One region of the Paenibacillus hodogayensis genome, then DNA from elsewhere that is predicted to be linked to it. Evidence: predicted binding sites of a transcription regulator. Region 1 holds the regulator's gene; the other holds the start of a gene.
The links. Region 1 encodes LexA, which represses DNA repair genes until DNA is damaged. Its sites were predicted from a motif close to CGAACATATGTTCG; they were not measured.

Region 1 (14,880 bases):
GATGTCATGCACGTCGCCCTTGACCGTGGCAAGCAGGATTTTCCCCTTCACGGCGCTTTCCGCACGTTCCATAAACTGCTCCAGATAACCGACGGAAGCTTTCATTACTTCCGCGCTTTGCAGCACCTCGGCGACGATCAGCTCGTTGTTGTTGAACAACCGGCCGACTTCCTCCATCCCTTTCATCAGCGGTCCGTTGATGATTTCGAGCGGCGCATATTTCTGGAGCGCAATCTCCAGATCGGGAATCAGCCCTTCCTTCGTGCCTTCCACGACGTAGGAGCCGAGTCTTTCCTCGAGCGACAGATTGGAGATTTTCTCCTTCTTCTCGACCTTCTTCTCGCGGAAAAAAGCGACAAACTCCGCCAGCGTCTCGTCGTTCGTATTGTAGATGAGCGCTTCGGCAAGCTGCTTCTCCTCGTCGGAAATCGAGGCGTAGCGCTGAAGCTTCTCGGTATTGACGATCGCATAATCAAGACCGACCTTCGTGCAGTGGTACAAATAAACCGAGTTCAGCACTTCCCGGCCGGCCGGCGGCAGACCGAAGGAAATGTTGCTCAAGCCAAGAATCGTTTTGCATTCCGGATATTTTTCCTTGATCATGCGGATGCCTTCGATCGTTTCCACCGCAGAACCGATATACTGGGGATCGCCCGAGCCGATCGGGAACATGTTGGGGTCGAAAATAATATCCTGCGGATCCATGCCGTATTGGCGGGTCAGCAGCTCGTAAGCGCGATCCGCGACTTCCATCTTCGCCTCCCGCGATACGGCCTGGCCCCGCTCGTCGATCAGGATCATGACGACCGACGCGCCGTAACGATGAATAAGCGGGAGGATGCTTTGGAACTTCGTCTCGCCGTCCTCAAGATTAATGGAGTTAATGATTGCTTTGCCCTGCGAATATTTGAGCCCGAGCTCGATAATATGATCGTAAGTCGAGTCGATCATGAGCGGCGCTTTGACCTTTTTGACCACTTGCTGCAAAAACTGCTCCATCGCATAAGCCTCGTCGACATCGGTGTCCTGCAAGTTGATATCGATGACGTGCGCCCCGTTCTTCACTTGCGCTCTGGCGATTTCCGAGCCTTCCTCGAACTTGCCTTCTTTGATCAAGCGTTTGAACTTCAGCGAACCGGAGATGTTCGTCCGTTCCCCGACCATGTAGGGGCGGTTTTCCGCCTCAATATAGACCGTCTCGATACCGGAAACGGCCGACGGGTGCGTGCCGTCCATGGCCCGCGGCGGGAACTCGCTCATCGTCTCGGCGATCGCCCGAATATGGTCCGGCGTCGTGCCGCAGCAGCCGCCGGCGATATTGAGCCAGCCCTGCTCCGCAAAACCGGCCAGTTTCTTGGCAAGCGACGCCGGCGATTCGTGATAATGGCCGTTCTCGTCGGGAAGGCCCGCATTCGGATAACAGCTTACGGCCATGCCTGCCAGTCCAGACAGCGTGCGGATATGGTCCTTCATGAATTCCGGACCGGTGGCGCAGTTCAGGCCGATGGATACCGGCTTCAAATGCTCCAGGGAAATGTAGAACGATTCGATATTTTGACCGGCCAGCGTCGTGCCCATTGGCTCGATCGTACCAGATATCATAATCGGCAAAGTAATGCCAGTCTTCTCGTAAGCGTTGCGAATGCCGATGCTTCCGGCTTTGACATTGAGCGTGTCCTGGGACGTTTCGAGCAGCAGCGCGTCCACGCCCGCTTCGATCAAAGCGACAGCCTGATCGTAGTAGCTCTCCACCAAGTCGTCGAACGTCACCCCGCCGGTTACGGACAATGTCTTCGTAGTCGGTCCCATCGCTCCGGCCACATAGCGGGGCCATTCCGGCGTCGAAAATTTGGCGGCGGCCTCCACGGCCAGCCGGGCGGCGGCCACATTGAGCTCCCAGGCCCTTTCGGGAATATCGTATTCGGCCAGTACGACGCTCGTCGAGCCGAACGTATTCGTCTCCAAGATGTCCGCTCCGGCTTCCAAATAAGCCTCGTGGATTTTGGTCAACACATCCGGCCGGGTTACGGCCAATATCTCGTTGCAGCCGTCCAGCTCCTCCCCGCCGAAATCGTCTGCCGTCAAATTTTCCTGCTGGAGCATCGTGCCCATAGCTCCGTCCAAAATCAATATTTTCTCTTTAAGCCTTTTGGCCAAAGCTGTTTTTTGCATGAGGTCCACCCCTTAGCGATTGCCTTCTCTACGTCTGCACTTTAGTCTACCAGAATACACCGCTTTTCGAAAGAGCGACATTTTCTAGTTTTCTTATCGGAATTTAATAATTTATTTAGACCGATCCATCGACACCTGTTGCTTTTTCGAATATAATACCTATTAATAAGCAATTATTCCTTTACGGAAAGAGGAGAGGGAGCGCTATGGCTGAAATTCGCATCCGCAATACGAACGAACGCATTCAAGGCGAAGACAACGTCAAGTCGTTTTTGGAAAACCAAGAGGTGCTTTACGAGCACTGGAACCCGACCAAGCTTCCTGCCGAACTGCAGGAGAAGTTTGTGTTGTCCGACGAGGAAAAACAGCAAATTTTGAACACGTTCGATGCCGAAATTCGCGATCTCGCCGGCCGCCGCGGTTACAAAACGTGGGATTTGATCGCTTTGTCCGACGCCACCCCGAACCTGAACGAGCTGCTGAAGAAATTCGAGCAGGTGCACACCCATACGGAGGACGAAGTGCGCGCCATTACGGCGGGCAAAGGCATCTTTATCATTAAAGGCAGCGAGGACGTCGGATATTTCGATGTCGAGCTGGAGGCGGGAGACGTCATCTCCGTTCCCGAGAACAAAGCCCACTTCTTCACGCTGATGGAAAACCGCAAAATCGTCGCCGTCCGCCTCTTTATCGAAACCGAAGGCTGGATCGCGCATCCGTACGACGACCCCGCGTTCCAAAAAGCCTGATTTTCATATTGTACGCTACTGGCACGAAACGAGCCCGGCGCTTTCCTCAGGAAAGCGTCGGGCTTTTGTGTAGAGCCGTTTGTGCTATAAACCGGCGAGTCCGCGGATTTGACGCAAGCTGACAATTTCCGTGGCGGGTACGATCTCGTCCGAACGGGATACGCCGTGACGGTTGATCCATACCGACTTCATGCCGACTCCGTTCGCGCCCAGGATGTCCGTGGTCAGCTTGTCTCCGACCATCAAGCCTTGGTCCGGCGAGATGCCGAGCAGCTCCATGGCATGATGGAAGATGGAAGCCGCCGGTTTCCCTTGGCCGAACGAACCGGAAATCACGATATGGTCGAAATAGCCGGCAAGCTCCGGAACCCCGTCCAGCTTCTCCCGCTGCAAATCCGGCGAGCCGTTCGTCAGCAGCAACAGCTGGACCTTCCCTTTCAAATCGTTCAGCACCTCGAACGTTTCTTCATAGACGATCGGCCGCGCTCGGCGCTCCGCCCCGAATCGCTCTCCGAGCTGAAATCCAAGCTCCTCGTCGTCTACCCCGAGCGCCTTGAGCCCTCTCGCCCAAGACGCTTTGCGGTAGCCAGGCGCCAGCTTCTCCAGCTTGCGGAATTCCTCCTGCTCGCCTTGGCTAAACCGGGCCCACAGCCCTTCGAACGGATTGATGCCGATCTGCTTCGTAAACGGAAACGTCTCGTACGATTCGTACAGCGCGCGCGCTTCCCTACGTACGGCTTCCTCCAGCAAGGCCGGATCGAGTCCTTCATACCGCTCGGCGGCGGCGGCGCAGGTCGCCTGAAACGCTTCTTTTACACTGCGGTCGTCCCACAGCAGCGTGTCGTCCAAATCGAACAGGATTGCCTGAATAGCCATGAACCGTTTCTCCCCTTTATCCCCATTAAGCCGCTTCTTCTTTATAAGCGATTCCGTTATGTTCGGCGAACTTCTTCAGCCGCGCAGCAATAGCCGGTATGTCGTACAAGCTCTGAAACTTGGACAATACCCAGCGCGTCCGTTTTCCTTTCAGCTGAATCGCCACGCTCCCGCTCTGCACCGAGATCGATTCGATCTCATCGGCTCCGAACACTTTATCCATGCCCATGCGCCGGGTGGCGAGCTTTTGCTTGCCGATCTTGATATACGGTCTGCGCAAGAAGTACATGACCCCCAGCACCATGTAGCCGAGTACGGTAATCCAGTACAACGACTGCGATTCGTACAGCATGACCGAGACGATTGCGAAGAAGAGCGAACAGGCTACAAGCAGAGCGGGCAAAAACCAGCTTCTTCCCTTGTAGACATCCATTTGCTCCTGTGCCGACACCGATATCGGTGTATGACCGGTTTTCTTCCGGCGGCTGTTAATATCCTTGCTGTTTTTTTGCACCATGCGTTCCCATTTTCGGGACATGCGGCTCCTCCGTTCTAATGAGGCTTTTTATCAGGGCCGGCCCCTTGGTCGCCGTCCACGAATTCGATCGAATCAAGCTGCGCCCGGAGCGACGTTTTGAACGCATCGATATACCGCTTGCGCAATTCGTTGCGTTCTTCCAGCTCTTCGTCCGTCAAGCCGACGGTGTTCGCCTTTTTGGCAAGCTCGTTGATGCGGGCAATCATTTGTTCGGTAATCATGTTCGGCCTCCTTGTGTCGGTTACTTCTACTTTGCATGGTTCCGAGCCGATTGTCAAGGAAAGCGGAGCAAACGCGCAAAAGCCCGGAGCGTGTCCGGGCGGGAATCGATTGCCTTCGATAGGATGGAGAAATATCCGTTTATTGAGGCAGCTGCAGCACCTGGCCGGCGCGAACGGCAGACGAGGACAAGCCGTTAACCTTCTTCAGCTTTTCGATATAAACGCGTATATCCTCGCTCTTCTTGGCGCGGCCCTCCGCAATCGACCATAAGGAGTCGCCAGGCTGAACGACGACATGTTCGTACGTTCGAATAGCCCCAGCCTGCACTTCGCCGTCGCCGATCACGGCGGAAAGCACGGCGGCAATGCCGACGCACAACAGAAGCGCTGCGGCGGCCGCCAGCAGTCGCACCTTGAGGCGGACGACGACCGCCCGGACAGCTTCGAAACGGTTCGAAGACGGACGGGAAACGGTACGAGACCGGCCCGCCGCGGAGCCGGCGGCTGTATGAGTGCTGCGATGGAAATCGCTTGGAATGTACATAAAAGAGTTGGACATTGGAATTACCTCCCCAAACACTTGTTCTGGTATCAGATTAACACGAACGTATATTCGCGTCAATGATTTTCGAACAAGCGTTCGCATGTTCGTATTTTATCGGGAAAAATCGAACTTATGTTTGTACGAACTCCGGTTCTGTGGTATAATTTACCCAATATAACATGTCCGTATTGGAGTGATGATCGTGAGCAAGGTTTCCAATCGCCAACAAGCGATACTCGATTTTATTAAGAACGAAGTGCGCGATAAAGGCTATCCCCCTTCCGTGCGGGAAATCGGCGAAGCCGTAGGGCTTGCGTCCAGCTCCACGGTTCACGGCCATCTGGACCGTCTGGAAAGGAAAGGGCTCATTCGTAGGGACCCGACGAAGCCCCGGGCGATCGAGATATTGGGACATGACGATTCGTTGTCCGCCTTCTCTTTCTCTATCGCGCGCGTCCCGCTCATCGGGAAAGTTACCGCCGGGGTGCCGATTACGGCAACCGAGAACATCGAGGAATATTTCCCGCTTCCCAGCCACTTCGTAGGCGATCATAACGTCTTCATGCTGCGGGTTGTCGGAGAAAGCATGATCGATGCCGGCATTCACCATAACGATTACGTCATTGTCAAGCAGCAGCCGACCGCGAACAACGGAGATATCGTCGTGGCGATGACCGAGGACGACGAAGCGACCGTGAAGACGTTCTACCGGGAACGCGACCATATCCGGCTCCAGCCGGAAAACCCGGCCATGGACCCGATCCGGCTTCGTAACGTCACCATTCTCGGCAAAGTGATCGGCCTGTTCCGCGATATTCATTGAGACAACAGCAAGCAGCCCTCCGCATCGAATCGGGAGGGCTGTTTTTATATGGATGGAAGCCTGCGGGTTCGTTCCCACAACACCGCGGACTCTTTCCAACTAAAAAATCCCCTGCCATAAGCATGGCAGGGGGTACTGATGTACAGCGGGCTGCGATTAAATAAACGCTCTCGAAATGATTACCAGAAGGATGAAGAGAACAAGGATAACGCCCGTACTCGTCCACAGCCCGCCGCCTCCGCAGCTGAAGCCGCCGCCGAATCCACCAACATCAGACATTTTGTCACCTACCTTCTTTTTAACTACAATCACATAGTATGAGCGAAAATCGAAATGGTTTGGACGAATGCCCTATACGGATAGGAGCCCTATCGTTCGCAGCACAAAATGTTAGCCAGAAATAGCCTTCCTTTGGTTACGGTATTACGAATTTACGACGTCGAAGCGATCATGTCTGCCTCGTCCAAGTGAAAAAAAGCGCCTCCGTAGCGTGGAGGCACTTTTTTCAAGGGCTGCTTAATTTAGTTCGAGTCTCGCGATTCGAAAGGAACAATGGTGGTGGCATTCAGGGGCCCCACCTGCGACAGGTCTTGAATGCGGTAGCATGCCCCAAAAGGATCCCCCCGCTATTGCTTATGCGATAAAGGTTTCCGCTCTTAGTACAACGTCATGTACTGATCGCGTTCCCAAGCGTGAATCTGGGTGCGGTACATGTCCCACTCGATTTCCTTAAGCTCTACGAAGTGAGAAAGCGCGTGCTCGCCGAGGGCGTCGCAGATCACTTCGTCGCTCAGCAGCTCGATCAGCGCTTCGCGAAGATCGGCCGGCAAGCTCGGAATGCCTTGATCTTCCCGCTCTTCTTCGGTCATGACATAGATATTGCGGTCGACCGGGGCCGGCAGCACCGTTTTGTTCTGAATGCCGTCCAAGCCGGCCTTCAGCATAACCGCAAGCGCCAGGTAAGGGTTGGCCGCCGGATCGGGGTTGCGCACCTCTACGCGGGTGCTTAAGCCGCGGGAAGCCGGTATCCGGATCATCGGACTGCGATTGCTCGCCGACCATGCTACGTAGCACGGGGCTTCATAGCCGGGAACAAGCCGTTTGTACGAATTGACGGTCGGGTTTGTGATCGCTGCGAACGCGCGGGCATGCTTGAGCACCCCTGCCATATAATGGCGGGCCGTTTCGCTCAATCCGAGCTTGTCGCTGTCGTCGAAAAATGAATTCGTGCTGCCCTGGAACAGCGATTGATGGCAGTGCATGCCCGAGCCGTTGACGCCGAACAGCGGCTTAGGCATGAAGGTTGCATGCAGGCCGTGCTGTCTGGCGATCGTCTTCACGACGAGCTTGAACGTCTGAATCTGGTCGGCCGCCTTGATGGCGTCCGCATACTTAAAATCGATTTCGTGCTGGCCCGGAGCAACTTCGTGATGGGAGGCTTCGATTTCAAAGCCCATCTCCTCCAGAGTCAACACGATTTCGCGGCGACAGTTCTCGCCGAGATCGGTAGGCGCCAAGTCGAAGTAACCGCCTTGGTCGTTCAGCTCCGTTGTCGGATTACCCTTCTCGTCGGTCTTGAACAGGAAAAATTCCGGCTCCGGACCAACGTTCATGGCCGTATAGCCCATATCCTCCGCTTCCTTCAACGCCCGCTTCAGAATGCCGCGCGGATCGCCAGGGAACGGACGGCCGTCCGGCAAATAGATATCACAGATCAGACGGGCTACGCGATCCTCGGCAACCCAAGGGAAGATGACCCAGGTGGCCAGATCCGGGTACAAATACATGTCCGATTCTTCGATGCGCACATAGCCTTCAATAGAGGAGCCATCGAACATCATCTTGTTATCAAGCGCTTTTTCCAGCTGGCTGAGCGGAATTTCCACGTTTTTGATCGTGCCGAGCAGGTCGGTAAATTGCAGCCGAATAAAGCGGACATTTTCCTCTTTGGCAATTCGCAAAATGTCTTCCTTCGTGTAGTTCGATTGAGTCATCGTACAACTCCTCCTTATGACTTATGATTTAAAAACCGCGAAAGCTCGCCTTGAATAAGGGATACTTTACCCCGGCGATTGCCGGTCAACAGCTCGCGCTTAAGCATCTTGTGCAGCTGCGCGTCGTCCAGCTCCTTGCGCTTCACTCCGGACTGGTCGGTAATAACCGTCGCGTCCTCGGAGTCTTTGGATACGGGATTAAGCACTTGCTTGATGCCGGCAATGTTGACGCCCTTCTCGATCAGTGCCTTGATCTGAAGCAGCCGTTCCACATCGTTAAACGAAAACAACCGTTGATTGCCATCGGTTCGCGCCGGGACGATCAATTCATGCTGTTCGTAATAACGGATTTGCCGGGCGGTCAGATCAGTCAGCTTCATGACCGAGCCGATGGAGAACAATGCCATATTACGGCGGATTTCATCGCTCACTTTACACCACTCCAACATGTAGAGGATAACTTAATTGTACATATCGGACACAAACATGTCAATGCATGTTAGGTTTAATTACAGGAAAATCGCAATTATCTTCTGAGCTCGGACTTCACGGTTGAATGCGCCTATCCCCTGATTCACTTACAGAAGCTCTTTGTCGATCATATTCGACAAAGCCTTGATGACCCCCCACTTCACATGAGCGTAAGTAAGCCCACCTTGCATGTAAGCGATATACGGGGAACGAATCGGCGCATCGGCTGACAGCTCCAGGCTGCCCCCTTGAATGAACGTGCCGGCGGCCATAATGACCGGATGCTCGTATCCCGGCATGTCCCATGGCTCGGGCACGACGTGGGAATCGACCGCAGCCGCCTTCTGAATGCCTTGCACGAATGCGATCAAATGCTCGGCGCCGGTAAACCGGATTGCTTGAATCAGATCGGTCCGCTCGTCGTTCCAGCGCGGACTCGTTTCAAAACCAAGCTGCTCGAAAAGCGCCGCGGCGAAGACGCTCCCTTTGAGCGCTTGTCCGACAAGATGGGGGGCCAGGAACAAGCCTTGAAAAATGTTTCGCGTCGTGCCTAGCATCGCCCCGACCTCGCCGCCGATCCCCGGCGCCGTATGTCGGTAAGCGGCCAGCTCGACCAGCTCGCGTCGGCCTACGATGTAGCCCCCTGTCGGCGCCAGTCCACCGCCGGGGTTTTTAATGAGCGAGCCGGCCATCAGATCGACGCCGACCTCGGTCGGCTCCTTCTCCTCCGTAAATTCCCCGTAGCAGTTGTCGACGAATACGATCGTCTGCGGCGAAAGAGCCTTCACGAAGCGGACCATTTCGTCAATTTGACCCACCGAATACGAGGGCCGCCAATCGTAGCCGCGCGAACGCTGAATGCCGACGACCTTGGGAGGGTCGCTAAGAAGCTTGTCCTTTAAAGCGTCCCAGTCCGGCATACCGTCCTCGGCCAGCGCCAGCTCGCCGTAGCGAACTCCCCAGTCCTGCAGAGAGCCCAGTCCGTCTCCCGGCTTCCCGATCACTTTATGCAGCGTATCGTAAGGCTTGCCTGTTATGTACAGCAGCAGATCGCCCGGACGGAGCACGCCGAACAGGGCGGTGCCGATCGTATGGGTGCCGGAGGCGAAATGCGGCCGGACAAGTCCGGCCTCCGCCCCAAACACTTGGGCATACACCAGATCGAGCACTTCCCGGCCGCGATCGTTGTACCCGTAGCCGGTCGATCCGGCGAAATGATAGTCGCTTACTTTGTATTTCTGGAAGGCTTCTATAACCTTCCATTGATTGCGGTCCACCCGTTGGTCGATTTCTCTCAGCTTCGGCTCCGCCTGAGCCTCCGCCAATTCCATAAGCCGGGCGATCTTCTCCGGTACGATCATCTCAGTAGCTCTCTCCCTCTTGCTGTATCGCCTCGTGCGCAATAAACGCCTGAAGCATAGTGCCTTGCTTATCGAACTCGTTGTGCTTCAGTCGGACGTCGAACCGGATATCCTCCCCTTCGACTTCCTGTCCGAGCACGTCCCCTACGCGGTAGACGAGCGAGATCAAATCTCCGCGTCCGGCAGGAATAACGAAGCTTCTCGTATCCCCCATCAGCCTTTCCTGAACAGCCAGCTTCAGCCGCTCCATATCGTCGGGTGAAAATGCCGACACCCGCAGCGCCTCGCCTTGACCTCCGAGCCGCAGCTCTCGGCGGTCCTGCTGCAGGTCGGATTTGTTGAACAGGACGATTGTCGGTTTCCCGTGAGCGCCCAGTTCGCGCAATACGTCGTCGACGACGCGCATTTGCGCATCCTGCATATCGCTGGAGCCGTCCACGACGTGAACGATCAGATCGGCCTCGCATACTTCCTCCAGCGTAGCGCGGAAAGCGGCAACGAGATCATGCGGCAGGTTTTGGATAAAACCGACCGTATCCGTCAGGACGACCTCTTGTCCGTTGGGCAGCTGCAGCGCTCTGGATGTCGGGTCCAGCGTAGCGAACAGCTGGTTCTCGGCATAGACGTCGGCCTGCGTCAGCCGGTTAAGAAGCGTTGATTTGCCCGCATTCGTATAACCGACGAGCGCGACCTGGAATACGCCGCTTTTTTTGCGTCTGACGCGGTGCAGCTCGCGATGCCGCTTCACCTCGTGCAGAGAGACGCGCAGCTCATGGATCCGGTTGCGGATGTACCTGCGGTCCATCTCCAGCTTCGTTTCCCCCGGTCCGCGCGTGCCGATCCCCCCGCCTAGTCGCGACAAGTTGACGCCGTGGCCGGACAGGCGTGGCAGCAAGTAGCTGAGCTGGGCCAGCTCGACCTGCAAATATCCTTCGCGCGTTTTGGCTCGCTGCGCGAAGATGTCCAGAATAAGCTGGGTGCGGTCAATAATTTTCAGATCGAGCGCTTGCTCCAGATTGCGAACTTGGGCCCCGGACAGCTCCTGGTCGAATATAGCCGTATTGGCGCCTAGCGTCTCGGCGACGGCACGGATTTCTTCAACTTTCCCTTTGCCCACAAACCATCTTGAATCCACCGCATCCTTCGTCTGCACCATTGAATGAAGCACTTGTACGCCGGCGCTGTCCGCCAGGCGGATCAGCTCGTCGAGCGAATATTGTACCATGTCCTCGGTTAGCCGTTCGCTTTTCAGCACCAGACTGACCACGACGGCTTTGTCCGTCTGACCATCCGTTACTTCATGCGTCGTTTGCTTCATTCTGCAGCTCCAGCTCCTTTATCGTCAGTTCGCCGTACAGAGGCATAAGGCCATTGTACCATATTCCGGCAGCCATTTTGGTAAAGGGCCGCTTTTTTAGTATGTCCCCGATCCGGCGGAAGGCGAGAACGGCAGCTCCAGCTCCACCGTCGTGCCTTCGTTTGGTACGCTGCGGATTTTCAGTTTGCCTTCGTGATTTTCCATAATGTTATGGCAGATCATCAGCCCTAGTCCCGTTCCCGTCTCCTTCGTCGTAAAAAAAGGCTGGCCCACCTGTTGAATGAGCTCGTCCGGAATACCGCCGCCCTGATCGGCAATCCGCACCAGAAGCCGGTCCCCGGCCTTTGCTGCGCGAATCGTCACCTCGCCTCCATGAGGCATCGCTTCGATCGCATTTTTCAAAATATTGATAAACACCTGCTTCATCTGGTTCTCGTCGCAGCGGATCGGCGGAATCGGCAATGGCTGCTCGAAGACCAGATGCACCTTGTTCAGAATCGCCTGCGTTTCCAGGAGCGTGACCACATGCTCGATGACGATACGCAGATCCGCCTCCCGGAAATTGGCCGGACGGGGCCGCGACAGCAGCAGAAACTCGTTGACGATAAAATTGATGCGTTCCAGCTCCGTAAGCATGATTGGATAGTACGCTTTATTGGCCTGCTGCTGCGACTGGAGAAGCTGGATGAATCCTTTCAGAGCGGTCAGCGGATTACGGATTTCGTGAGCCAGCCCGGCTGCAAGCTGACCGGTCACGGCGAGCCGGTCGGAGTTGCGCAGCAGCTCTTCCGCTTTTTTCTGTTCGGTCATATCCTTGGCGATCGCATACATCCCTACGATCTGATGGTCGGCGATAATAGGAATATTCGTAACGTGCACAAGCACCGTATGGCTGTCCCGATGAAGCATTCGCAGATCGAGCTGAACGGGCGCCCCCTTCAATGTCTCGGAGAACGAAGCAAACGCTCGGGAACGGTCCTGCGGATGAATCATTCCGATAAACTGTCCTCTTGTCATCGCATCGGCCGGATGACCGAGCAGTTTGGCGGCCGCCGGATTGACGGCGATCAGCTTGCCTCTGCGATCAAACGTGCAGATCGGGTCCGGGTTGTGCTCGATCAGATCGGCCGTTTTGCCGTGAAACGTAGGCAGACGGTGGTGCAGCTTGAATTCGTACATATTCAGATCGGCGTCGTGCAGCAAGTCCTCGATACGGGCATCTCGCTCCGGCCGGGTAGCCGACACGCCGACGGAGAATGATAAAGATACCGGCGCCGCGCCTTCGTGGGGAATAAAGGTTTGCCCGCTGAGCTCGTCCAGCAGCCTTTGACGGATGTTGCCGAGCCGGACCGTATCCTCGACGACGACGACGAATTCGTCCCCGCCCAGCCGACCGGCGATGCCGTTAAACGGCTTGATCAACTGCCGCAAGTAGTCGGCGACCAGCAGAATGACCTTATTACCCACCATATGACCGTATGTATCGTTGATTTGCTTGAAAAAGTTCAGGTCGATCAGGAGCACCCGCACCGGATGTCCTTCGTCGATCAGTCTTTGTCCGAACAGCAGTGTCTGCTGCAAGGAAGCGAGCCCAGTCAGCGAGTCGATCATGCTCAGGTGGCGGTATTCGTTTCGTTCCCGCTCGAGGCTGCGGGTATAGTAGGCCAGAATCGTATAAGCGGCCGCATTGAGCGAGATGAAGAACAAATGGGTGATCCACTCGCTGTCATGCGAAAATTCGTCGGAGAGATACAGGGTCGTGCCGATCGCAAGCGCGGCTGCAAGAGTATACAGAGGATTGGGAAGGAGGAAGGCGAATAACAGCAGCAGCACGTAAGCGATAATCAACGCGACGAACAGATGGTCCGGCCGGGCCGTCGTCATGTACACAAGCAGGGCCAAGCTGCAAAGCGTATAAGCCAGAACGCGCTGCCTGCTCCAATGAACGGCCGACATCAGCAGCACGGCCAGCAGGCAGGAAGCCGCCATTCCTTCCCAGTCGGGGATCGAATCGACCATCGCGCTGAGGCCGATAAGCAGGGCAAGTCCCGCAAGCATCGTATCTTTTTTGCGGAATGCGGTTGTCCGAAACGATCGAAATAAGCGCATGACATACATGACAGCATGTTCCCTCCCGTACGGTTGGCGAATAGCGGCAGAATATCCGGCAGCCGCAAGCTAGCTGTAACAAGAACGTAGCTTCTGCGAAGTCTATCTCCCAGCAATGTGAAAATAAAATAAGCCGCCCCCGAATTAGGGGACGGCCGATGGATACAACATTGGCAGCGCGAACGCGAACGTTTCAGCAACCCGGCTGCATCTAGCTCATCGAGCCCTAATCGGTCTGTGCTTCGCGTCCGGCCGATGGACGAGGCGACCTGACTAAGGCGACTCTCCATCTCACAGTTGTTGCTAGTATCTGACAATACTATACCATAGGTTCACCGCCAGCGAAACAGGAAATACAACGTTTTCAAAGTCCTCGCGGTTGTAGCTCGGCCAGCAGTCTGTCGAGCCGGAGTCCGTCCATCGTATCGATCCGTTTGCTGTGTTCGCCGAAGCGCAGCGTCGCCGTCACGGAATTGGGCACGATCACGCAATGCAGACCGGCTCGATAGGCGGCCAAAGCCCCGTTAGGCGAATCCTCGAAGGCAAGCGCCTCGCCGGGCTTTACACCGAGCTGCTCGACGGCCTGACGGTACAGTTCCGGGTCCGGCTTCACCTTCGCCACATGGTCGCGGGTGCGGATGACGGAGAAATAACCGCGTATTCCGTACTTGTCCATATACCCCGTAATCCAATCGGTGCCCGAACTGGAGGCGAGCCCGATCGGCAAACCGAGCAGCTTCGCCTGCTCCAGTACGTCCGTAACACCCGGACGCAGCGCCTCCTGCTCCATCCGCTCGTCGAACCGTTTGCGCCTCATCGTCCGGAACTGCTCCCGATCCACGGCCCGGCCGATCAGACTCTCCAAATATTCGTAAGGATCGAAGACGGACAGCATATCCGTCCCGATCACGTTACCCCATACTTCCAGCGGCAGCTCGGCGCCGTAATGCCGGTACGTCTCGGCGTAAGCGTGGTATTCGTTTGTTTCCGTATCCAGGATGAGTCCGTCAAAATCAAGTACAATCGCCCGTATTCCCGTCATGGTCATCTTCCTTCCCAGCTTCTCCCCGCAGACCGGACAAGACCGGGCGGATGACCGTATTATAGCATTGCGCCGGCAAATGCGGCAAAGCCGGAATCATGAGCGATTCCCGTCACACTCTATATGCCGACCCTTTTGTCCGCCCGCATATCCTCCGGCCGGATCGCCATCAGCTCATGCCTCCCTGGCGAGGAGGAGGTATACTGGCCGAGCAGTCGGACGGCCTGTTGACGCACGGAGCGCTCCATCAAGTTACGGACGAAGCGGGCGTTGCTGAACGTCGACGGATAGCGATTTTTCTCTGCCGAAACCATCTGGCGCAGCTTCATCACACTGTCCGGCAATAACGTATAATCGCGTTCCTTCACCATACATTCGGCGATTTGTACCAGCTGATCGACCGCATAATCGGGAAATTCGATCATAATTGGAAAGCGCGACGGAAGACCGGGATTCGTTGCCAAAAAAAAGTCCATTTCTTCCGAATAGCCTGCCAGAATGAGCACAAACTGATTTTTATAGTCCTCCATCGCCTTCACTAGCGTATCGATCGCTTCTTTCCCGAAATCTTTCTCGCCGCCCCTGGCCAGACTGTATGCTTCATCGATGAACAGAATGCCGCCCATCGCCTTCTTGATCAGCTCGCGCGTCTTGAGCGCCGT
Region 2 (14,880 bases), on a different contig from region 1:
GATCGTGCATCAGATGCGCGACAATTATCCGTACGTCGGACCGGACTACACGCAGATTTACTGGCATCATATTCCGTCGTTTATCTCCATGCTCGAGGACTTCCTGATCAACAGCGCATGGGCCAAGTCCGAACAGCACATTGCGTTTCCGTCGCTGTACCAGTCCGGCTACGCGTTTCTGGCGTCGAACCAGTTCGGCCATGCGCCGGGCACGTTCTACGGCGAGGAGGATATGTGGCTGTGGCTGGACAGAGGCATTATCCAGCCGGACAGTGTGAATATCGATTACGTTGCGGCGCGCAAGGACGGCAAGCTGGGGCTGGCGCTGATGAACGAGGACAACGCCGCACGTACTACTGTCATTGCACTTGGAGACAAGGTGCCGGGAGGCGCTTCGTATTCCGGAACGGCAGCCGTGTATGAGGCGGACGGCACAGCGTCGACCGTAGCCGTGACCAGCGGCAGCTTTACGCTGACGATTCCGGCTAAGGGTATTCGCTCGGTGCTGCTCGATATTCCTGGCGTGCGGGCTCCGGGCTATGCGAAAACGGATTACTCTTTTGCCAACCACCCGCGCGGGACGGTCAGCGAGCATACGCGGGGCAAAGGGCATGTGATCCAGGTATCGCCGGACAGCTACCACGCCTTCGTTTATGTGAATGATCTGAATGCCGCGACAAGCAAGCTGACGATGCAGTACACGGTCAACGGTCAGTCGCATACCATCGAGAAGGAAGGATACCCGTACGAGTTTTTGATTAAGGTAGACAATCCGGAGGAGATCTTTACGTACCAGTTGACGGCGACCAAGGCGGACAACACCACGGAAGCCTTGGGAGGCGGGACGCTTAAGGCGTACGGGTTCGAGGATTCCGGCATCGCCATTCCGAAGCAGGGACGGTTTGAACCGATCGAATCGACGGTTAAGAGCACGGGGACGGCCACGGGGGAAATTCGCTTCGTCGTGCCGTGGGAGTCTTTCCCGTTCCCGCTGACAGCCAATTTACTGAACGGTTTGCGGGTAACCGGCGTATTGACGCACAAAACTAACGCTTCGGTGCTGAACCTGGACAGTCTGATTATCCGCAATGAGATGCGGCCCAACGGCGACACCACACTGGCGATTACGCCGACGTCTGCGGTTCCGCTGGCCAACTACACGGATTACAACATTACGTTGACGATTCATCCGCGTCCGAAGCTCGGGTATTTCGAACCGCTGGCGATGGCCGTCAACAGTTCAGGGACAGGCGACGGCAAAAACCGATTCGTCGTCTCCAACGCGAACTTTCCGTTTGCCCTGACAGGAAATCTGTTAAGCGGCCTGCGCATTACCGGCACGCTGACGCACAAGACGACCTCTGAGACGCTGTCGCTGGACAGTCGGATAGCCGGCAACGAAGTGCGCACCAACGGTACGACGGTTCTGGTCGTGCATCCGACGAGCACGCTGCCGGTAGCCAATTACAGCAACTACAATATTGCGATTACGATTCATCCGCTCGCGTCGCCGCCGCAGACGGAAGCGGCAATTTCGGCAGCGGCAGGGCCGGACGCAGGCGGTGCATATGTCGGACCGGTCACCGTGACGCTTTCGGTATACGGTTCCAGCGTCACCGATACGGTCTACCGCATGAACGGAGGAGCATGGACGTCGTACAGCCAGCCGCTTCAGTTGGAGACGGTCGGCGTTCACTTGCTGGAGTACCGCAGTGTGACCTATGCCACTTATGCGGAACCGATTCGCTTGAGGACGATTCGAATCGAGTCGCTGGCGTCATCGCCGAACTGAAGAACAAGCTTAACTCTGGAATGAGATGCAAAGACGCTTCCAACCATTGTGAAGGTGGGAAGCGTCTTTGGACATTTTGGCAAAATAAAAAAAACACCGCTGTCCCATTCTAGCAATGGGGCGGTCGGCGTCTCTCTAGGAGCAGTCGTAGCCAAACTCATCCGTTAGAAGCATCAATGAGCATCAACAAAGTTACCATCCTGTATGGCAACCGGCCTTTCACTGATATCGGTCCGGTTGCCATCAGGCAGGTGCGTTATTTCTTTGATGTTCCTTATTTGCTCAGTTCTTCCTTGATGACTTGCTGAGCTTCTTCTTCCATCAGCCGCATTGCGGTGTTCAGGTCGGCTTGACCGGCGAGAAGCGTGTTCAAATGCTTCGTGTATACAGAGCGCACTTTGTTGTCAAACTTGGTCAGCGGGGCCAGCTGCGTGAACGGATAGTACGTGATCGCCCCCCAGTTTTTGTCCGGGAAAGCCGACTCTTTGCCAAGCGCGTCCCTGACTTCTTTGCTTGTCGATGCCATCAGTTTGCCGGTCTTCGACATCTCAAGCTGATATTCGTTGGATGTCCAGAATTTGATGGCTTCCATTGCGGCATCCGGATTTTTTGAGAGCGAGGTGACGCCGAAATAAATCGGATTGGTGCGGGAGCCGACTTTGGGCGCATCCTTAAACACTGGCATCGCGACCATGTCCCAGTTCATGGCCTTCAGTTCGGCTTCGAACGCATTCGGAACGGAGGCCGTGAACAAAATCATTGCCAGCTCATGCTCCTTGCTGAACGATGCCCAGTTCGGAAGCTTCTTGGCAAGCGCGAACGTCTCGGTCATCACCGGATTGGCGAATACCGTCTGGAACAGCTTTTGCCAGCGCGGATCACTGTTGATCGACGGCTGATTCGTCTTGCCGTCCACAAACGGAGCCGGCAGCGAGCTCATGCCGACAAACTGGGCGGTGCCGTTCATGCCGAAGCCGTACACCTGACGTTCGCCGTCCGAGCGGGTCAGGCGTTTGGCCAGATCGAAGGTTTCTTCCCAAGTCAGTCCGTCCTTCGGATAAGGGACACCGAACTGGTCAAACAGCGTTTTGTTGTAGTAGACGAGCAAGCTGTTCAGCGTGACCGGGACCCCGTACAATTTGCCGCCGAACGCATCTTTGATGGATTGGACGGCTGTCGGCTCCAACTGGTTGAGATCGATCTGATGCTTGCGGGCGAGCTCCGTCATGTCGAACATGAGATTGAACTCTTCCAGTTTTTCTTCGAACGGGCCGCGGCCGTGGTAAAAAATATCGAATTTGGTGTTGCTGGCCAACATATCCGTCATGGTCGTTCCGCTGTTGGCCGCAGCCCGGATGTACTTCATTTTGATATGCGGGTATTTTTTTTGCAGCGGCTCGATATAGACGCGGTTGATCTCCTCTTCCGGGTCGCCCACGTCCGAATACAGCACGAGTTCTACTTCCTTGGGCGCAGTGGGCTGCTGCTTTTCGGATTGCCCTTGACTTTCCTTTGAGCCGCTGTTGCAAGCGGCCAAGGATACGGCAGCCGCAGCGGAAGCGAGCAGCAGACCGATTCGTTTGTATGAGTTGTGCATGGATGAACCTCCTGAGCAATGAAGATGATGGCAATGCCGAGAGCTTGCATGGACATGTCGGGCGCGTACAGGTGCCGACTCGCTGACCTCCGGATGCGGGTAAGCGCTAACACATCAGTGAAAACGCTATCTATAAACATCTCTGAAATACGATACGCATCTTCAGCTGCGAGCGCAGAACAAATGAAGCAATACCTCCTTTTCTCGTTTGCTGCTGCGGCACTTGGCCGCATACCCCCTGCACAGTTTGTCGACAAATTGATTCTATTTCATTTTAAATGTAAAAAAAGCTTTTCTTCTAGTTGAAAATTAGTTACATTTTAAATGGAGAGGTTCACAGTAACGGACAATTCAAGACGCGCGGCTTCGCCGCTTGAGGTGGGCGTGGAGGAGAGGATAAGCGGTGAGGAAAAGGAAAAGCATAACTTTGAGAGACTTGTCGAAGCAGTTGGGGTTGTCTGTGCATACCGTGTCCAAGGCATTACGCGGATTACCCGGCATGTCGGAGGATACGCGTAATGAAGTGATCCGGCGGGCTCAGGAGGCGGGCTACCGGACCAAGGATCAGGAGCGGGTTCATGCGATGGAGCGCGTGCCGCTCTATACCGCAGGCAAACCGTACCGGTTTGCGCTCATCATTCCGGACCGTTCGGTGGCGATGGAGATCAATCAACTCATTATCGGAGGCTTGCAGAGCAAACTAGCCGAATACGGGCATGCGATGGAGACGATTGTCGTCCCTTACGTTTTTCCGGAAGGCAGTAGCTACGACGAATGGGAGGCCCTGCATCCGCTGGATTACATGGACGGCCTGTTTATTGCGCCGATGGTCGGGCAGCTTCAGGAGAAACGCCTGCTGGCAAAGCGGGTGCCGCGCATTCTAATTAATTTTCCGGGGTCGGCAGCCGCGGTGGACAGCATTGCCTGGGATGTCGGGACGGCTGTTCACCAGTCGGTGCGTTATCTGCATGCCAACGGACACCGCAACATCATGTATGTGGGACGGATGGAGGGACATCGGGGGTTTGTCATCCGCTGGCAAGCGTTCGGGCAGGCGATGGCTGAGGCTGGACTGTCGTTCCGCCCGGAGGACCAGATGGTGGCCTACGACAATCAGTCGCAATGGAACACACAATTTATCGAGAAGCTGCGGCTTCATCAGCCGACGGCGTTACTGTGCGGAGTCAAAACCGACCTGGCCTGGATTTATCATGCGTGCAGCGTGGTGGGCAAGCGCATTCCCGAGGACATCTCGCTCATCAGTATGCATCATATGGAGGAGCCGCATATGCCCGAGCTGTCGCGACCGGTGATCCGCATTCGGGAAAGCGGCATAAGAGCAGCGGAGCGCATGCTCTGGCGTCTAGCCAATCCGCATCAGCCCTACGAGCATATTTTGTTGCAGGGCTCGTTCTTTGAAGGAGCTACGGTGCGTGTTCTTCCGGCAGAAGCTCCGTAAAGAGCTTGATGCCAATACGCCATCAATTCTTAATCTGTGGGTAAAGGCGCTTTAATTCGATGCTTGCATCGTCCGTCGTGAACTGCCCTGCCCGTCTACGCCCTTCTGGTCTTGATTAGGGTCGGGCTCAAGCCGGCAGTTCCTGAGCTAATTGGGAGAGGGAAGGATTCGTCGTCCCAAACACTGACTTGTCATCACACTAATTTCAATCTCGGCGATGTTCAATCCAACAATAGTAATCACTTTCTCATTAGGCGACAGGGAACGTATGGATGAAGAGGAAGAACGGTCCGGACGACCAAGAAAGCCTTTATATTGGAAGCAATCGAGGAAGAGTACAGCGCGAAAAGGAGCAAGAGGGCTACCCTCACTGCTCTTTTTTTTATCCCCAGACAAGTAATTTTTTTCATGTTGAATAAAAATCGCATTTACCTCTATAATAAGAACAGATGTTCGTATTTTGTTCGGAGGTGCCTTATGAAAAGGGAACGGGTGATTTTCCTTGCAGACTGCCAGTCATTCTACGCATCGGTGGAGAAGGCGGCTCATCCAGAGTATCACGATATGCCCGTTGCGGTTGGCGATCCATCCCGGCGTAGTGGCATCATATTGGCCGCCTGCCCGCTCGCGAAGGCGAGGGGAGTAACGACAGCGGAGCGCGTAAGCGGGGCTTTGGCAAAGTGTCCGGACCTTGTCGTTATCCGGCCGAGGATGCAGACGTATATTTCCATATCGTTGCTTATCTCGGAGATATACGAATCGATCACCGATCAGGTTGAGCCGTACAGCATCGACGAGCAGTTTTTGGACGTGACCGGGTCGCTCGCTGACTATGGATCAACGGAGGAGATCGTGCGCCAAATCCAGACGCGGGTGCAATTGGCGACGGGTGTTCGGTCGAGGGTCGGCATCGGCCCGACCAAAATACTCGCTAAAATGGCAACTGACAACTTTGCCAAAAAAAGTCCCGACGGCATGTACCGGCTGGACAGCGACAACATGTCCGACTTATGGGAGCTGCCCGTGCATCAGATGTTTATGGTCGCAAGCCGCATGACCGTCCATTTTACGAGGATGGGATTATCGACGATCGGAGCGATCGCCCGTCTCGATCTGGGAGACTTTAAACGGATGATGCGCCGAGAGATGGGCAAGCAGAGCGATATTCAGGCGGAGTATTATTGGCAGACTGCCAGGGGTATCGATCCGAGCCCGGTGGTCAACGGCATCCGAAGTCAGATTAAAGTGATCAATTGCGGGCGGGCGCTTAAGTGGGGGATGTATAAAACGTTTGCCGAGATTGAGCCGATCATGCTGGAGCTGGTGATCGAGGTCTGCCGACGCGCCCGTCGACAAGGGTATATGGGACGGGTCGTCGGGGTCGGAGCTGCCGAAACGGATGGGGACCGATCGTCAGGATTCGGCCGGCAGGTAACGTTACGCACCCCCAGTTATTTGCCGCATGAGGTGGGCGCCGCCGTACACCGTCTATTTATGGAGCATTGGCAACGTATGCCGCTCACGCGTCTTCATATCACACTCACCGACCTTTCCCATGATGATGTGTACCAACTGGACCTGTTTGACGACCGCGAACGCCATATCCGACGCGAGCGGGCCGTCGATACGATAAAAGAGCGCTACGGATCGGCAGCAATCATACGGGCGTCGTCGCTTCTGGAGACGGGGCAGGCACGTGAGAGAGCCGTACAAATCGGAGGTCATTGGGCATGAGCAAATTGGATGCTAACGGACGATGGGAGTCAAAAATGGCGCTTCCCGAGCACATCGAGCAATACGAGGCTCGCGGAGACAAAAAGGCTACGCACCCGACGACCGAAGAGTTGACGATGATCCGGGACTATGTTCTGTTGCCTCACATGCTAACTATGGTCCAGCGAAGCATTGATGATATCAAAAACTCGACAAATATCTTGAAACGGCTCTACTTGCTGTCGGCCGAGGTAGTCATGAGCAGTATAAACAGGGACTTGTACGATTTGAGGCGGGAGTTGTCGCGCAGAAGTATTAAGATACACGGTGACGAGCAGGTGGACATGGTCGTTTATTATCGTTATGTTTGCCGGGGCTATGAGGAGCGTATAGGGATAGTGAGAGAAGTGATGCGATCGGAGATAAGCATGAGACTTGCCAAGTACGTTTCGGAGGTTGTTCATAAAATTAAAGGGTAAGTCCAGCCAATGTAAAAAGGAACAGATTTGGGGTTTACCCCGCTGTTCCTTTTTTTGTTTTTACAGATTGGAGTGTATCGATTACAGAAATTATTATTACGCTAACAAATACTACATAACAACGTTATTGATCTCGTTCAAAGGAATTGTCCGTAGTTGTTGTATGATCTTAGCCTTGTTGTTGCCATACCTCGACATTCAGGCCATTATGCATAGCGACCTGCAGGTGATGGGATGATTGGAGCACGTAGCCGTGGACAAGCTTCAGATGTTCGCCTCCGGATAGTCGGCTTTCAGCGCTTCTACCGTTTCGTACTTGGCAGTCTCAAATACGAGCTTCGCCGGCCCCTTCTCTGTCCGATCTTTGACGATATGGCCATAGACCTTACCAGCCAGCGCGGGAAATACGAACATCGTTTTATCAGGCTCGTTGGCGAGTTTATATTTTTCGATCATGCGACAACCCCCTCCCGAAAGAACAATTCGTCATATGGAGGGTAATCCCTGCTTCATGTCTGATGGTGTATTTAGGAAGTATGGGCACAAAAAAAACCGCCACCCACAAGGGATGACGGCTGAATAGTCTCGAGGCCCTATTGCTAGGGCCCCTCATGGGAGAGGAGAAACCGGACGAAGAGCTTATGGGGAAACGTAAGTCTTCTCCGCGGTTGTCTACGACATTGGTTGGATGTCGATATCTACAATATGTCCGGATTTGGAAAAACCTATACATGCGCTGCGTAAAATTTTGTGGTTTATTTGCAGAATGTGATACGATAGCAGCAGCAAAGGCGCTTTCGGCGCAGGTCAACGAAACGCGGAGCAGGAGCGGTTTTGCGAGAGCGGAACGCCTGTTGCGCTGCTCGTTTATGTACCATGCGAAGCACAGGGTACATGCCCCGCCGAAAAAAGCCTGACAGACATCATACAGTTGCACGAGAGGAACGGGGGACGACGGTGAGAGTCATTTCCGGGTCGGCCAGAGGCAGGCCGTTAAAGGCCGTGCCGGGCATGGGAACGAGGCCGACGACAGATAAAGTGAAGGAAGCTATTTTCAGCATGATCGGGCCGTATTTTGCCGGGGGGAGCGCGCTCGATTTGTTCGCCGGCACCGGCGGACTCGGCATCGAAGCGTTGAGCCGGGGGATCGAGTCGGCGGTTTTCGTCGATGCGGACAAGCGCAGCGTAGACGTGGTTCGGGCAAATCTGCAGGCAGCCCGCTTGGAACAGCAAGCCGAGGTGTACCGGAACGACGCGGTTAGAGCCTTGAAGGTGCTTGGCAAGCGGGAGACCCGCTTCGATCTCGTCTTTCTGGATCCGCCTTACAAGATGACGGCCATACCCGAGCTGATCGGGACGATGCTTGAGATGGAGCTGCTGGCGGAGAAGGCCACGGTCGTCGTGGAGCACGATGCCGCCAACGCGTTCGGCGAACGGATCGGGGATTTGGATCGCATCAAACATACGGATTACGGGGAGACCGCCATATCCATATATCGCCGCAGCGTGCGGCAAGCCGATGAGGAGATGGAAGCATGAGCGAGAACAAGCACGATTATACGATTGCGGTCTACCCGGGCAGCTTCGATCCGGTCACGTTTGGGCATCTCGACATTATTCACCGGGCCGCCAAAGTGTTCGATAAGGTAATCGTTGCGGTGCTCAACAACAGCAAAAAAAATCCGCTCTTCACGGTCGAAGAACGGTCGAAGCTGCTGGAAGAAGCGACCCGCGGCGTTCCGAACGTGGAAGTGGACAGCTTCGGGGGACTGCTGATCAACTATGTGGTGGAAAAGAAAGCAAACGTCATCGTCAAAGGGCTGCGCGCGATCTCCGATTTTGAATCGGAAATGCAAATGGCTTCGTTGAATCATAAGCTGAACGATAACGTGGAAACCTTCTTTATGATGACAAGTCCGCAATACTCGTATTTAAGCTCCAGCATCGTCAAGGAAATCGCCCGTTACAACGGCCCGGTAGCCGACCTGGTCCCCATCGAGGTGGAAAATGCGCTGCGCGAGAAGCTCGGCGACGAACAGTAGGCCGGATGTCCTTAACGGGCCGTGCGGCCGGGTCTGAACCAGAGCGATATTAGAAGGGACAACAGCATGACGGCGGCCAGGCCGATTCCGAGCCCCGCGAACCGTTCCGGTATGGCGCTCCAGGAGGACCACGCCGATAGGAAGGGTGCTTCCGCACCGCTCGAGCCGTTAGCGTATCCGCCCAGAAAGCTCGGCTCCGCCTTCTGCATCCAGGTCGAAAGCGGCCGGTACAGCGCAAACGTCATGACGACCGCTATCCCGGCATGAATAGTGCGGGACAGCAAGAAGCGACGATATCGAAGGTCGGTATGGCGAATGGCCGTCTTTACTTGCAAATGGACGGCCAGCCCGCTCCAGGCCAAAGCGGCCCCGATCAAGGCGGTCGTGACGGCGCCCGGGGCGGCCAAGTGGCTGAGCCGATTCGTGCCGATATGAAGCTCCAGCATCCCCGAGAGAAGGCTGCGCACCGTATCGAGCGGGGCTGCGGCTTCCGGTGCCAGGACGGAAGCAAGCCGGGCCAGCAGCGGGCCGATTCCGATCGTATCCAGAACGCCGAGCAGGACGGAGAATACGATCATGGTCCCCCCGATCATCATCAGCGTTTGAATGGCGCCGGTTACGGAGTCGCCGAGTAGCTTGCCCAACGAACGCCCATCCTCCAGACGGGCCCGGTGCATGTCCGTCAGCGCGCGGACGAAGACGGATTTGGGCTTATTGCCGGTTCGCGACGGTGTTTTCGCGCCCGTGCCGTCGGACGGATGGGTTGGCGGGCGAGAGCCTAACGGACGCAGCAGAAGCCCCATTGCAAGAGCGGAGCTGTAATGGACAATAGCGATGATGACCCCGGTCTCGACGCTGTGCATAAAACCGGCGCCGATAACGGTCAATATGAAAAAAGGGCTGGCCACGTGGGAGAGCGCGACGATGCGTTCTCCTTCTTCCCGGCTGACGAGGTTGTCCCGCCGCAGCTTGCCGGCCGCCTCGGCTCCGGCGGGCAGGCCGGCTATGGCTCCAAGCGCGATAGCCCAGCCGCCGCAGCCGGGGATGCGGAACAGCAGCCGGGTCAGCGGCTCCAGCAAGGTCCCTATGGCGCGAACGGCCCCGAATCCGCCGAGCAGCTCGCTCAGCATCAGGAAGGGGAGTAGCGAGGGGAAGACGATGTTCCACCATACCGTCAGTCCGCCGAGCGAAGCCTGAAAAGCGCGTTCCGGAAACAACAAAATCGAGAGCACCAGCAAGGCCGTCAGCATCGCAAGCGCGACCGTATACTCGCGGCTTCTTGCGTGAAACATCCCGAGCCGCATTCGGCATCCCTCCAGACAAATCGATCAGTGGTACATGTTTACGCGCGGAGGATGCGCTTTAGACCAAGCCTGACAGCCTGCGGCAGCCATGCAACAGCACGGAAGGAGCGAATACGCATGATCGACAGTCGTCGAAGAGAACATACGAAACGGATATGGACGCGCGGTTTTCTGTCCTCGTTCCTGATTACCCTTGCGCTGGCTTACGCTTTTTATTTCATACCGGTGCCGTACTACATTTATAAGCCGGGAACGGCGGAGGAGCTCAAACCGATGGTGCAGGTGGCCGGAGGGGACGAGGAGGAGAAGGGTGCTTTCATGCTGACGACCGTTTCGATGGGCCGTTCCAGCATTTTTAGCTATATCGCCGCGAAGCTAAGCTCGAACGCGGAAATCCGCAAAAAACAGGATGTGCTGAGAGGCAGCTCCGAGGAAGAATATTCGACGCGTCAGGAGTATGTGATGCTCGATTCGCAAAGCAGCTCGATTCAAGCGGCCTACAAGCAGGCCGGCATCCCCTTTACGATCGATTCGCGCGGCGTTATCGTCATGCAAACGGTGAAAGGCTACCCGGCCTACGACATTTTGCACCCCGGTGACCAGATCTTGCAGGTCGGCGGCAAGCCGATCGTCAAGCATGAGGACATTCTGACCGAGCTGAAGCCGCGGAAAGCGGATGAAACGGTCGAGGTGACCGTCAAACGCGGCAAAACGGAGAAAAAGCTGGCCATCACGTTAAAAGACTTGAGCGCGATCGACAAGGAGAACGGCAAAGAGCCCGATCCGTCGGGCGTCAGCCGCATCGGTTTCGGTATATCTACAGCCGAGCTGCTCGAGATCGCTCCCAGCCAGGGAGATAAGAAGGTGACGATCGATGCGGGGGAAATCGGCGGACCGTCGGCCGGACTGCTGTTCTCGCTGGAAATCTTCAACCAGCTGACCCCCGGCGACTTGTCCAAAGGGTACCGGATCGCCGGAACGGGTACCATCGATCCGGGCGGAAACGTATGTTCCATCGGTGGCATCCGGCAAAAAATCGTAGCTGCCGACCGCGAAAAGGCGGATATTTTCTTCGCGCCGGCGGACCGCAAAAAAGGCGAATGCAACCTGGCGGCCGACGTGCCCAACGCCTCCGATGCCGCCGACCAAGCGAAGAAGATCGGGACCGGCATGAAGGTCGTGCCGATCGCTACGATGGACGAGGCGGTTCGTTATCTGGAAGGCTTGAAGCCGAAAACTTGACCGGAAACCGGTCGTTAGCCAAGCCGGACGGGGGGCTCGGCATAATCGCGGAACAGATCCGCCTGGGCAGGATGGGGAAAGGCGGAAGCGTGCACCGTGGACGCCCGGATGTCCAGATCGAGGTACGGGTGCCGCAGCGAAGCCGCCTTGACGACCACAGGAACGGAGGCGGTTCGGCGCATGGACTTCAATAGCTGCTGCCCTACGGGAGAAAAGCCGAGCACGCGCAAATAGGGGACGCCCTCGCCGAGCCGCTCGGGAGAGAGCGGCTCTTTGCGGTGGTTGAGCAGCAGACGGGTCAACAAGCGCTGCAGCTTCGTTCGGGTGTACCGTTTCGTTTTCAACGCCTGAACAAGCTGCTCGAACCGTTCGCCTTCTTCGGGACGAACCGTGGCGAGAGAGCGCGCCAGACGGTGTTCGAGACCTTCGGCGACTTCTCCGAAGGCGGCAAGCTCCGACGGAGGCGTCACCGCGATGCGGGCAAACAGCGGGTCGTACAGCGCCTCCCAACGCACCGGACCGCGCCCGGCCGCAAGCTCGCGGCGCAAAATGCGCAGCGTGTAATCCGGGACGAACGGCTCCAGAGCGCCGACATCCGCTTGACCGGCCAGCAGCTTGCGCAGGGCGGTTGCGCTGGCGATCCGCTCGTCGGTAATGTCGGTCTGGCTATAGCCGGATTTGTGGCGACGAATCGTATAAGGGCGCATCCGTCCTTGCAGACGCTCCAACGCGAGCAGGTAGTGGAGCCCGAGCGTATTGTTCGGCTGCGCCAGCCATTCCTCGTCTCCCTGCCCGGCGAGCAGACGTCCGGCGGCAGCGGCGTATGCGGCGGGATAGCTCATTCCGCTTTTGAGTCGGTCCCTGATCGAGTCGCGGAACCGAGACGAAGCGGGAGCCGGGAGTTCCGAAGCGGAATCGTCGGAGTCGTCCAGGCTCGTCTGCACGGAGATGCGGCTCCCGTCGTGTGCGTGCAGCTCGCGGGCCGCCGAGCGAAGAAGATCGAGGTCGCCGCTTTCGCTGCCGAAGCAGAAGGCGTCGACGACGCCGGTCGCCTCGAGCGCGGATACCGCGCCGAAAGCGAACCATTCCGCCGGCTGGGCGGAGAAGGCGACGGGCAGCTCGATGACCAGATCGGCGCCCATATGGAGCGCCATCTCCGCGCGGGCCCATTTGCTGACGAGCGCCGGCTCGCCCCTTTGGAGGAAGCTGCCGCTCATGACGGCGACGACGGCATCGGCTTCTGATACAATTTTACTTTGCCGGAAATGATAAACGTGACCGTTATGCAACGGGTTATATTCGACGATAATGCCTACCGTTCTCAAATGGCAGCGCTCCTTTGATCAAGGATCGCCCGGGGAAATGCCGACGTGATCCAACTTGACGGCTTCCCGGGTGGATAATCCTACTATATCATGCGTTGAAAATGTTGACAAAGCGGGAACGGAATCGCTATAATAGACTATGTTTGTTTGGAGTGATTAACGTGCATGTAAACATTCGGGATCTGGTCTCCAAATCCGGACAGGTCCGTCGCGACGAAGACCGCGATATTGGGCTTCTGCTTCAAGAGAATAGCGATATAGTGCGTGCTGAACCGCTACATATCGCGCTGCATGTGGCTGCCGTCGATCAAGTCGTCGAGGCCGCCGGGCTGCTGGAGCTGCCCGCCGAATTTGTTTGCTCGCGCTGCCTGAGCCATTACGGACAGCGGCTGGCTATTCCGTTTCGGGAAAGGTTTACGCGCGACAAAAGCTACTCGGGTGTAGACGAAGACGATCTGCACGTGATCGATGAAGAGGTCGTCGATGTGATGCCGTTTATCGAAGAAACCGTTCTGCTCGGCTTGCCTTACATTCCGTTATGTACGCCCGAATGCAAAGGCTTGAACCCGGAGACGGGGGCGAATCTCAATATCGATCCCGCAGCCATTCCGGAAGCGCGTATCGATCCGCGATTGGCCGTGTTGCAGCAGTTGCTGGACAAAAAGCAATGATTTCTAAAGCATGATGAAGGAGGTGGGAATATGGCAGTTCCTTTTCGGAGAACTTCGAAAACAACCCGCGACAAACGCCGTACTCACTTTAAATTGTCCGTACCGGGTATGGTTAAATGCGACAACTGCGGAGAGCTGAAGCTCTCTCACCGCGTATGCAAAGTATGCGGCACTTACAAGAACAGAGAGATCGTCAAGTCTTAATTAAACAAACGACGCATGAAAGGGCACTTCATTCAGCTGAGGTGCCCTTTTCTTGTTGAGCGCCGTCCTCCTGCTTCACAGCGTGCTTGACGCGCACAACGAGCGAAAGGTCCCCGCAGCCTCGATTTGCCGCCGATTTTTAACAATACGACTGCTCCTGCGTTTGGGGAGATGCACCCTTTCTTTTTAGGACGGAATATTCTATACTAACATTTAGTACCTGGTAATAATCGATAAGGTCGATTCATATAACGCAAATGAGCGAGTTCGCGCAGATCGGAAAGGCGGTGGCCCGAAATCGAAAGAATGCCAAAACGTCAACGCCAGCAACAGCTGGCCAAAGAGCTAGACCAAAACCCGTTCGTTACGGATGAGGAGCTTACCCGCATTTTTAAAGTAAGCATCCAGACCATTCGTCTCGACCGGCTCGAGCTTGGCATTCCGGAGCTGAGGGAGCGCCTGAAACTGATGGCCGAGCGTACGTACGACCAAGTCCGTTCGTTGCCGATTCATGAGGTTATCGGGGATGTCATCGATTTGCAGTTGGACAAGAGCGGGATCTCGATGTTCGAGCTGAGGGAGGAGCACGTATTCTCCCGTACGAAAATTGCCCGGGGACACCATATTTTTTCGCAGGCGAATTCGTTGGCCATCGCTGTCGTCAACAACGAGATGGCGTTGACCGCCGCCGCGGATATCCGGTTTATTCGACCGGTCAAGCTGGGGGAGAAATGCATTGCCAAGGCGTATGTGCGTTCGATCTCCGGGCAGAAGGGCAAAGCGAAGGTGGAAGTGTTCACCTATGTCGGGGAGGAAACGGTATTTCACGGCAACTTCCTGATTTACCGGTTTGCCAATGAATTGAGTGAAAGAGGGGAAGAGCTGCATGCGAATCGCGATTGATGCCATGGGCGGGGACCATGGCCCAGCGATGACGGTGGCGGGAGCGCTGCTGGCGGCTAAGGAGTGGAGCGATGTCGAGATCGTCCTGGTCGGGGACGAGGGGAAAATAACCGGTCATTTGTCCGGGGGAACGCTGCCGGCCAACGTCA

Region 2: ABD796_RS17235 (DNA polymerase IV) is a predicted target of LexA. The motif match lies at 5,291-5,304, and genes of this name have one in related genera.

What each region holds. Positions count from the first base shown of each region.
Region 1 covers NZ_BAAAYO010000006.1:232,412-247,291, forward strand. Annotated here, with positions in the region: gene metH (methionine synthase) at 1-2,172, opposite strand, end outside; gene ABD796_RS12185 (1,2-dihydroxy-3-keto-5-methylthiopentene dioxygenase) at 2,379-2,921, shown strand; gene ABD796_RS12190 (HAD family hydrolase) at 3,006-3,797, opposite strand; gene ABD796_RS12195 (hypothetical protein) at 3,823-4,335, opposite strand; gene ABD796_RS12200 (DUF896 domain-containing protein) at 4,350-4,556, opposite strand; gene ABD796_RS12205 (LysM peptidoglycan-binding domain-containing protein) at 4,696-5,115, opposite strand; gene lexA (transcriptional repressor LexA) at 5,303-5,923, shown strand; gene ABD796_RS12215 (hypothetical protein) at 6,062-6,244, shown strand; gene glnA (type I glutamate--ammonia ligase) at 6,580-7,917, opposite strand; gene ABD796_RS12225 (MerR family transcriptional regulator) at 7,932-8,348, opposite strand; gene ABD796_RS12230 (methionine gamma-lyase family protein) at 8,496-9,749, opposite strand; gene hflX (GTPase HflX) at 9,751-11,067, opposite strand; gene ABD796_RS12240 (diguanylate cyclase domain-containing protein) at 11,164-13,185, opposite strand; gene ABD796_RS12245 (HAD family hydrolase) at 13,541-14,218, opposite strand; gene ABD796_RS12250 (AAA family ATPase) at 14,338-14,880, opposite strand, start outside.
Region 2 covers NZ_BAAAYO010000008.1:298,654-313,533, reverse strand. Annotated here, with positions in the region: gene ABD796_RS17250 (hypothetical protein) at 1-1,792, shown strand, start outside; gene ABD796_RS17245 (ABC transporter substrate-binding protein) at 2,067-3,389, opposite strand; gene ABD796_RS17240 (LacI family DNA-binding transcriptional regulator) at 3,793-4,848, shown strand; gene ABD796_RS17235 (DNA polymerase IV) at 5,326-6,582, shown strand; gene ABD796_RS17230 (YhjD family protein) at 6,579-7,040, shown strand; gene ABD796_RS17225 (hypothetical protein) at 7,305-7,496, opposite strand; gene rsmD (16S rRNA (guanine(966)-N(2))-methyltransferase RsmD) at 7,998-8,579, shown strand; gene coaD (pantetheine-phosphate adenylyltransferase) at 8,576-9,082, shown strand; gene ABD796_RS17210 (sporulation protein) at 9,094-10,386, opposite strand; gene ABD796_RS17205 (SepM family pheromone-processing serine protease) at 10,504-11,628, shown strand; gene ABD796_RS17200 (tRNA(Met) cytidine acetate ligase) at 11,643-12,953, opposite strand; gene ABD796_RS17195 (YceD family protein) at 13,115-13,624, shown strand; gene rpmF (50S ribosomal protein L32) at 13,655-13,828, shown strand; gene fapR (transcription factor FapR) at 14,135-14,731, shown strand; gene plsX (phosphate acyltransferase PlsX) at 14,715-14,880, shown strand, end outside.